One region of the Neptuniibacter sp. QD37_11 genome, then DNA from elsewhere that is predicted to be linked to it. Evidence: riboswitches for the same ligand, from Rfam matches in the RefSeq annotation. Region 1 holds a riboswitch; the other holds the start of a gene.

Evidence for each region. A riboswitch is a leader RNA that binds a small molecule or an ion and turns the genes downstream of it on or off. The one in region 1 is predicted to bind cyclic di-GMP.
Region 2: another riboswitch for cyclic di-GMP. It lies ahead of ACMXYT_RS16080 (hypothetical protein); the one in region 1 lies ahead of ACMXYT_RS12950 (MBL fold metallo-hydrolase).

The regions. Positions count from the first base shown of each region.
Region 1 covers NZ_CP180552.1:2,775,707-2,780,353, forward strand. Annotated here, with positions in the region: gene ACMXYT_RS12940 (TAXI family TRAP transporter solute-binding subunit) at 1-532, opposite strand, end outside; gene pfkA (6-phosphofructokinase) at 904-1,911, shown strand; gene ACMXYT_RS12950 (MBL fold metallo-hydrolase) at 1,930-2,559, opposite strand; gene ACMXYT_RS12955 (DUF5062 family protein) at 2,722-2,982, shown strand; cyclic di-GMP riboswitch class I at 2,994-3,068, opposite strand; gene ACMXYT_RS12960 (MarR family winged helix-turn-helix transcriptional regulator) at 3,295-3,780, shown strand; gene ACMXYT_RS12965 (EAL domain-containing protein) at 3,795-4,647, opposite strand, start outside.
Region 2 covers NZ_CP180552.1:3,394,068-3,398,714, forward strand. Annotated here, with positions in the region: gene ACMXYT_RS16075 (response regulator) at 1-1,253, opposite strand, end outside; gene ACMXYT_RS16080 (hypothetical protein) at 1,379-1,687, opposite strand; cyclic di-GMP riboswitch class I at 1,722-1,796, opposite strand; gene ACMXYT_RS16085 (DUF748 domain-containing protein) at 1,876-4,464, opposite strand.

The DNA of each region.
Region 1 (4,647 bases):
AAGTTAAAGCGAAATCATCCATCGTCCAGCCTTTAGCTTCCATCAGCACTTCGATAGTACCGCGCTGACCAGAACCTGGGTTGCCGATATTTACACGCTTACCTTTAAGGTCATCAAAGTTTTTAATACCAGAATCAGCACGAGCGACAACAGTGAAAGGCTCAGGGTGTACAGAGAAAACTGCGCGTAGATCTTTGTTAGCACCTGTATCTTTAAATTTGCTAGTGCCATTATAAGCATGGAACTGCCAATCAGACTGAGCTACACCCATATCCAATTCGCCGGCGCGGATAGTATTCAGGTTGTAAACAGAACCGCCTGTAGACTCCACAGAGCAGCGGATACCGTGATCCTTACGGTTTTTATTCACCAATCGGCAAATTGAACCACCTGTAGGGTAATAAACGCCGGTTACACCGCCTGTGCCGATAGTGATAAATTCTTGTGCTGATGCTGCAGTCGAACCACCCATGGCAGCTAAACCAACACCCATCGCTAACAAACTAGAGGTAACCGTCTTACGAAATACCATAACAAACTCCATCTATTATATTTTTATAATTCGAGCTTTGCTTCGAGCTCTTTTTAAACCCATCTCTCTTGATACTAGTATCACCACTCGTATGTTTCAAAAAAAACAGAGACGGTAAAACAACAAACCAAGTAAAGGCTGATGATAGATAACATGCCTAGGAACACTTCATCAATACGAACTAATACTTAGAGACAACTTCAACTGATTATTCTGTTAGACCAATAGAAAAAAGTGGATATCCCTGCAATCACATAGATAGACCACTCATCTTTGATAAAAAATCAACTAGTCTGCATCCAGATACAATCTGAGCTCTTAGGAAGTACGCTAAACTTAACTGCGATAAAGCAGCTAATAGGCTCGATACTATGTCCACAGAGTTAACTACGCTTACTAAAGAAGACAAACCAACAGCTATTGCAGTGCTGACCAGCGGAGGGGATTCACCCGGGATGAACCCAGCCATTCGAGGCGTAGTTCGTTCTGCTCTGCATAAAAACATTCAAGTGTATGGCGTAAACAAAGGTTACAGCGGCTTAATTATCGGAGATTTATTTGAAATGAACTCCGCATCTGTAACCAACATTGTCCAACGAGGGGGGACATTACTCAAAAGTGATCGCTGCCTAGCTTTTCTTGATCCAGCGGTTAGGCATCAGGCAGCCGAGGTTTTGCTCAAAAAAGGTATTGATAGCCTAGTCGTAATTGGCGGTGATGGCTCTTTAACTGGGGCTCACATGCTAGCCTCGGAAAGCTCGATTCGTGTGATTGGTCTGCCTGGCACTATAGATAACGATATCTACGGCACTGATGACACAATTGGTTTTGACACAGCCGTTAACACTGCTCTCGATGCTATAGACAAAATCCGTGATACAGCCCTATCTCACGAGAGCTTGTTTTTAGTAGAGGTCATGGGCCGAAACTCCGGCTTTATAGCTACCCATGTAGGGATAGCCTGTGGTGCAGAGTTGGTCGTTATTCCTGAGTATGAAGTTAAAGTAGACGCTATCTCATTTCAGCTTGCCAACAACCGCGCACAAGGCAAAGGATCAAGCGGGATTATTGTTGTAGCGGAGGGACCTACCCCGGGCCTTACATACAATTTAGCTAAACAATTAGAGCAGCATGGCCAGCAACCTAAGGTCTGTATTTTGGGTCACATACAAAGAGGCGGCCGCCCTACAGGGCATGACCGAGTACTTGCATCCTGTCTAGGAGCTGCGGCTGTAGATTATCTTTGCGGTGGTTATAACGATGTAATGATTGGCATAAAAAACGGAGCCATCAATGAGACTCCGTTACAACATATTATCGACAAAAAGAAACAACTAGACGCTCAACTATTTGAGCATGTGCAACTGCTGCACAAATAATAAATCAGGCTATCAAGCCTATCGAACATACGGGTTGCTTTGCATCTCTCGACCAAAGGTTGAGCCCGGTCCATGCCCTGGAATAAACTCGATCGACTGACCTAGCGGGAACAGCTTCAACTTAATTGAATCGATCAATTCTTGGTGATTTCCCTGAGGAAAGTCGGTACGACCAATAGAACCATTGAAAAGAACATCCCCCACCAGCGCCATCTGATCTTCTACATGATGAAACACAACGTGACCTGGCGTATGACCTGGGCAGTGAATAACGTTTAGCGTTGATTCACCTACCTGAACAGTATCACCATCATCTAACCAGCGATCCGGAGTAAAGGTTTCACAAGGCGGAAAGTTAAACATATTGCACTGCTGTGCCATACCTTCAATCCAAAATCGGTCGCCTTTATGAGGCCCCTCGATTGGTAATTTTTTGGATGCAGCTAATTCAGCCGTTCCACCAGCATGATCGATGTGCGCATGAGTCAAAAGAATTTTCTCTAATTCAACACCCTCTTCCTCTGCCGCAGCTAGAATTCGATCTAGATCACCGCCTGGGTCAACCACCGCTGCTTTCATGGTTTGTTCACACCAAATAAGGGAACAATTCTGCTGAAACGGAGTAACCGGAATAATTCTGTATTTCATACGATCGCCAATGGAAGTAGATACTGATAAACCGCAAGTATATCAGGCCTGAGTTAAAGGCAAAGCTTTACGCACCAAAGCACTAGAGCGACCGCTTGTCTTTTTAGAAATTTAGATTCAAAGTTAGTAGATATTTATCTACAAGGACTTTGGGAAGAAGCCATGAAAAAACATAAGCATGAAGCAGAGCTAGTAAAAGAAGCCCTTAAGATAGGTGCTATCTACTTTGAAAAGCGCGGTGCAGGCCACTTTGAAGCCACTGATAGTGCTTCAAGCAAAATTAAAGCAATTTATCGCTTACTAGTGAATGACGGACTTATTCAAGCCTTAGCAAAGGATCAAGTCTCTGAGCCCAACATGAAACATAAATTAGCTTTATGGGTAGAAAGGCAGTTACCGGAGAATCATCCGCTGAAGAAATAAAAAATCTCTCTTTCGATAGCCCAGCCATCCACGTGGGATCTGTGACTTTGCGTCCCAGAATTGCTTCTGGTTTGCCTTTATCGAGAGAGGATCTATTCGCTGGAAACAACTCAACAATCCAAAAAAACCAAAAGGTTAGTCCAGATCTCATTGAGCCTGACTGTAATAGTAGCAGCATTATTTGTAATTACTAAATACGTATTTGAAATTATGCGCAAACAAACGCTCATTAATGTGCTTTTTCTTTGCTATTACGACAGATTCAGGATTACTATTTAAAATACGAATATTGATATCAAGGCTTACAATTCAATGAGTTCACAACAATCAGAACTAAGTTCAAACAATAAAACGGATTTCCTAGATTGCTTGAGACTGATCGAACGGTTACACCGTAGAATCCTTGATATTCTTAAATATCGCCTTGAAGCGTTAGGCTATACCGATATAAATAGCGTTCAAGCTCTCCTACTGCATAACATCGCTGATCGAGAAATGACAGCCAGCGAGTTAAGAACACGAGGCTATTATCTAGGCTCTAATGTTTCATATAACTTAAAGAAAATGGTCGGCAACGGTTATATCAAGCAAGAACGTTCAGAACACGACCTACGTTCAGTCCGTATAAAGCTCAGTCAAAAAGGCTTAGCTGTCCACAACCTGATTGCAGAGCTGTTTGATCAACAATTGGAAGAGATCAGTGCAGAGCGCTTAATGGAAGAAAACGATATGTCTACATTGAGGTCTAACCTGCGACAACTGGAACGCTTCTGGGATCAGCAGATGAACTCTTATTAAACCCTATTGCAGGTTTAACTTGCTAAGGGCTTTTTAGAGCTGGCAGTTTCAAATTCATCCACAGGCAACGGTTTACCAAAGAAGTAACCCTGGTAATCTGTACAATTATGTTCCGCTAGGAACATACACTGCGCCTCAGTTTCAACACCTTCCGCTATAACATTTAATCCAAGATTATGACCCATGGCGATTATTGCTTGGACAATCTCTGCATCATCTTTGTCTTGAATTACATCACGAATGAAGGAGCGATCAATTTTAATTTGATCCAGCGGTAAACGTTTCAAATGTAACAGTGAAGAATACCCTGTACCAAAATCATCTAAAGAGAAACGGATACCCAACTTACGCAGCTGATGCATTTTATCAACCGTGTCTTCGATGTCTTGTAATACAAGGCTTTCTGTTAACTCCAACTTCAAAAGATCAGGTTGAATACCATAGCGGTGGATACAATCAGCAACTTCAGCAACAAAGTGCTCCTGCATAAACTGGCGCGCACTGACATTCACAGCAAGACTCAAAGTGGGCAGATTGGGATCAGTTTGCCATTTCTTAAGCTGCTGACAAGCTTGGGATAGAATCCAATCCCCGATAGGTACAATAAGGCCTGTATCTTCCGCAAGAGGAATGAACTCAGCAGGTGAAACTAAACCTCGCTCTGGGTGGTGCCAACGCACCAATGCTTCAGCACCAATCAATTCGTCTTTATGGTACTGAGCCTGATAATGCAGCTCTAACTGCTGTTCAGATAAAGCTTTACGAAGATCTGACTCCAACGCCGCCATACTACAGAGCGCCTTTTCAGCTTCTGGATCATAAAATCTATAGGTATTTTTACCTGACTCTTTCGCCTGATACATCGCC
Region 2 (4,647 bases), 620 kb from region 1:
GATTTGGATTTGGTGGCCGCTTCGGCTTCAGCTTTGGCCTGCTCCAATTGCTGCTGGGCTTTTTTCTGACCGCTGATATCTACCACCCAGAACAGGATCTGGCGTTCATCCTGAAAGAAGATCCGCTCCCAAGTTAATAGTGCCCAGAACACCGATCCATCCCTACGCACTAGTTCAACCTCAGTGGTGCTGACGCGGCCATGCTTGCGATATTCTTGAGCAAAGAATTCTCGGTCCTCATCATGTAGCCAACTGTTTTCAGGATTATGCTGTAGCCAAGACTCGATACTAAAACCAAACATATTGGCGCAGGTCTGATTTGAGTAACTCAGTTGATGCTCAACAGGGTTATATACACTCACCGCGATCGGGCTAGTTTCGAGAATATTGCGCAAGTAACTGTGACTCTTTTCTAGGGCTTGCTGACTTAAGGTCAGCTCTTGAGTACGCTCTTTGACCTTCTCTTCTAGCTTGCCTTTGTATTCCCTCTCGCTTTGTAAAAGTTGATTTCGCTCTCTAAGCAAGGCCTTAAGTTCCGCCTCAGCGCTGTTTAGATCATGGAACTGTTTAGTTAATCCTTGCTGCATCCGATTGATAGCATCAGCGACCACATCAAATTCATCAGGATCTTCTTGATCTTGGGGTTTGGAGAGTTTCAGTGGTTTGTTCTCGCCCTCTAATTCCCACCTAGATACATATTCAGTCACCGTCCCTAAGTGCCGGGTCACACGCAACCACATCAATAGCATGATAAAACCCGCAACTATTGCGGTTTTCACACCATTACTAATCAGAATAACGCTGGCTCGGTTGATCAACCTCTCATAAACATTATCGATACTGGCCGTTACTACCAGCGCACCAAGATAGATAGGATCGGCTTGGTTTACTCGCAAAAATTCTAGGGGGTAAACATGCTCTCGAGAGTTATCAGAGATCTTATCGCCAAACTCCCATACGCCACCTTGTTCATCTCTGATCACTACATGCTCTATATCTGGCAGCTGCTGTAAGCCTTCTAGATGCACACCAATCTGGGCGCCATCCATCGACCATAAGCCAAGGGATAAAGGAGGGACATGCGATCTTTCTATATCAACAAATTGCTGTTCAATGCGGCTGATATCAGCGTGATAGTCGAACGCTAACTGCACGCTGGTCGTGATCAACGTAAAACAGGAGCTAAATAAAATTACCTGTATCGCAAACTGTTTACCCAGACGTCCTGATATCGCTTGTTTAAGCCGTCTCATCCAGCGCCTCGCAATCGAAAGATCCTTGCATGAGTTTAGTTCAGCTGCAGAATTTCGTTGCGAGAAAGGGCGAATTTCGCGCAAAAGGCACGAAATTCAGCCAACGAGTTTATACCCTGTAAAATCTACTTTTTATTTCGCGCCAACATTAAGAAGGCTAGGTATAAACGACTTTTACGATTAGGTTTAGCGGCTAGCTTGTTTTGATCCTGTTCAGAAGAAGTGACGGACCTGAAGTAATGGCCACTAAAGCAAAAGATGGGGGATTTGAGCCCAAAATGCCAATCATCTTGGGCAGCTAATTGTGTAAAAATTGAAGAAGGTAAAGACGTGGGTAGATGTGTGGGCGCAGTATCCATTGCACTCACTGAATGAGATGCAAGCGCCAGAGCCATCCCTGCGACACAGCCGAATAGTGGTTTTGCAAACAACATAACGACAACCTCAGCAGAAGCGAGAGTTTTTATCGTCGGCGGTCCGGCCATCCCATAGGGACCCGTAACTTTGCGTCGCCCAATTGCTTGGGTTTTGCCTTTTCGAGAGTTAATCCCGCGAAAAAACAGATCCTGTTCACCCTAAGCTGTCGGCGGCTTGTGCAAAAGCTAAAGATCCCTTTGGCTTTTTATAATCCTAAACTTACCTGCGGTTTAAGTTTTTGTTTCAGATCCACTTTTGGATAGCAGCTAAACAGGCGCTCAATATCGATACCATCTTTCGACAACGCAGCTTTCACAACATCGCTACGGTCTTGCGCTAACTGCTGCAGCTTTGGTGTCACTTCTGCCTGAAGTTGTTCCTCGGGTAGAGGCTTTTTGCGCTTAGCATTTTCAGCCAAAATCTGTTGCCATATAGCTGGCTGGTCTTCAGCAACAGCAAGGCCACAGATATTCATCCGCATGCCCTTTCGTTCCTGCATCATCTGGGTCAATTTCGACAGATAAGCTGAAGATTCAGAATTAAGCGTGGCACCCGCCACGTCGAAGTAGACCGGTTGCAGAGTAATGAACGAGCCTTTCTCTTGTGCATCCATCACCATCTTGCCGATCGAAATCAACGTACCGAAAGGCTGTAGTGCTTTGGTTAGATAACCCATGGCTGCACTCTTCAAACCTTTACCCGCAAGCTTATTAATTACGGTCTGATAGCCAAACTGAGGATCATCCAAAGAGCCATCAATTGGGATCTCTAAATCAATATTGTCATCGTTATCCTGCAGGATCATCAATGCCGTTCCTAGAGGCATCGATACCTTCTGATCAAACTCGCCACTACGCTCACTATTTCTCGCTTCAACATCGAGTTTGTTCAAACGAATATCGGTATCACCCTTGAGTTTACGACCTTTAATAGTGCCTTTTGTGGTTAAGCTAAGCTGACCACTCTGCAAGTAATAACCGGTGTATTCAAGCGAGTAAGGACTTACTTGCGGAAGTTCAAGGCCTTTAATTTTGGCATCCCAATGACCACCGAAATTACCACTAAATAGCTCAATAGCGCCCTTGGCATTAATGGTGGACAACTTGTTTTTAGCCTTCAGATCAAACGCCGTTTTACCTTTGGAACCGGTATCTAGATTACTCAAAGCGAGGCGCTGAATTGTTAGATTGGTTTTAAAAGCAGGTTTAACCCCACCATCGACAATTTGGATTGGATTGCTGCCACTGACACGCAGTTTGTTCAGCTTAACTCTGATTGGCTTGCTTGCTTGTTTCTCGGCTTCTTTCGCTGATGTGGTAGCCTTTTCCTCACCGCTAGATAGCTGAGCTAATAACCAATCCAGATCAGTCAACTGACGCTTAGATGACAACAGCACCCGCGTTTTGCTATCACTCAACTGCACAGAGTTAATACTCAGTTCGCTTTGCTGTTTAAACTTAATATCATCGGCCGTGATTGCTCCCCACTGGGTAAATACCCCGCCATTACCCTGAACGTTGAGTTTCTCGGTTTCAAGCTTACCTAGACTGATATCGTTAACGTCTCGTAGTTGTGCCTGAGTTAAGCGCAAAGTAGCCAGACTAATCAGTTCCTGCTGCCCTTTAGACAAAGCAAAGTTTTGCAGAGCAACTGTAGGGATATTAGCCTGCCAGTTTTTCATATCAGCAGTCTGCACAGCACCGCGCGCCAATACACCATTGATATTGATAGTCTGCCCCGCTTGATTCAGCGCAATGCCTTCCGCTTTTAAAACCAGATCCTTAAGGGTCAGTTTTTGCAGCCCTTCCATCTCGACTGCAGAGACCAAATCGGCCCCTTTTAAATTGACCGTTTGCCCGCCTTGATCAAGCTGCAAACCTGCCACTTTGATTTGGCCTGCAGTTTTTAGCTGTTTTAGTTCACCCGCTAAAACGCCCAAATCAACATCACCTTTCCAAGCTAGTGAGTTTTGTTTTAGCGCCATATTATCTTGGCGGAACTTCAAACCACGTAACTTAACGCTGCCTTTTTGTTTTACCTGTAATAACTGATTAGTCAGGTTTGTGCGTACATTTAGATCGAGATCCATATCCAGATGGCCACGAAGTTCAGGCATAAATACTGCCGTGACACTGTGGATAGGGAAGTTATTTAACTTAACTTTGATCTCAGAACTCTTCTCTTCAGGAAGAGGCTTGGACTGGGACTGCAATACGATTGGCGCACCGTTTAAAGAGCCATCAAGATCCAAGGCAACCGGCTGATCCTGATCCCAAAGGTAGAAGTCGGCGATACGTCCTGTTTTCAATTGCAGCTTATGCGTCTGGTCATCTAACTCTGCTTGCCAGTTGATCGCTTGAAGATTTAACTGCGCTAAACCAAAGCTCCAATTTGAAGGAGGCTCTTCTGGCTTTTCCTCAACCTCTACTTCTTCGGACTTAAATTGGTTCAGATCGATTGGACCTAGCCAAAGTGCCTGCTCTTTCTGACGAACACCTAAATTAATGCCAGCAAGGCTCAGATCAGAAATTAAGATACGTTCTTGCTGAAGCTGCTCATAATCCAGATCAACCGAGAGACTATCTACCTGCAGAGGCGGCTTTTCTGCAGCTTCCGCTTTAAGACCTTTAATATTGATACGGCCTTCAAACCACTCTACTTCTAAAGCTGATAACTGAGCTTTATCCGCACCATTGTTCAGTAACCACAGCACCACCTGATCTCGCACCAATAGAGGCAAGTTATGTAGTAACAGAGCAACCAAAACGATAACAACCAGAAGAAAACGCAACATAGTCCCTTTTCGCCAGACGAGCTAATAACCTCTCTATCATAATCCAGTTTCATGAATAGAAAGCGAATCTTTAGGATAGAAACTCAAAAAACAGCATAAGTTTAGTGAAAAATTGAAACCGACCGAAAAGTCCCTACAGTTTGTAATGATACCTTGACGCTATTACAGTCCCTAAGGACGATT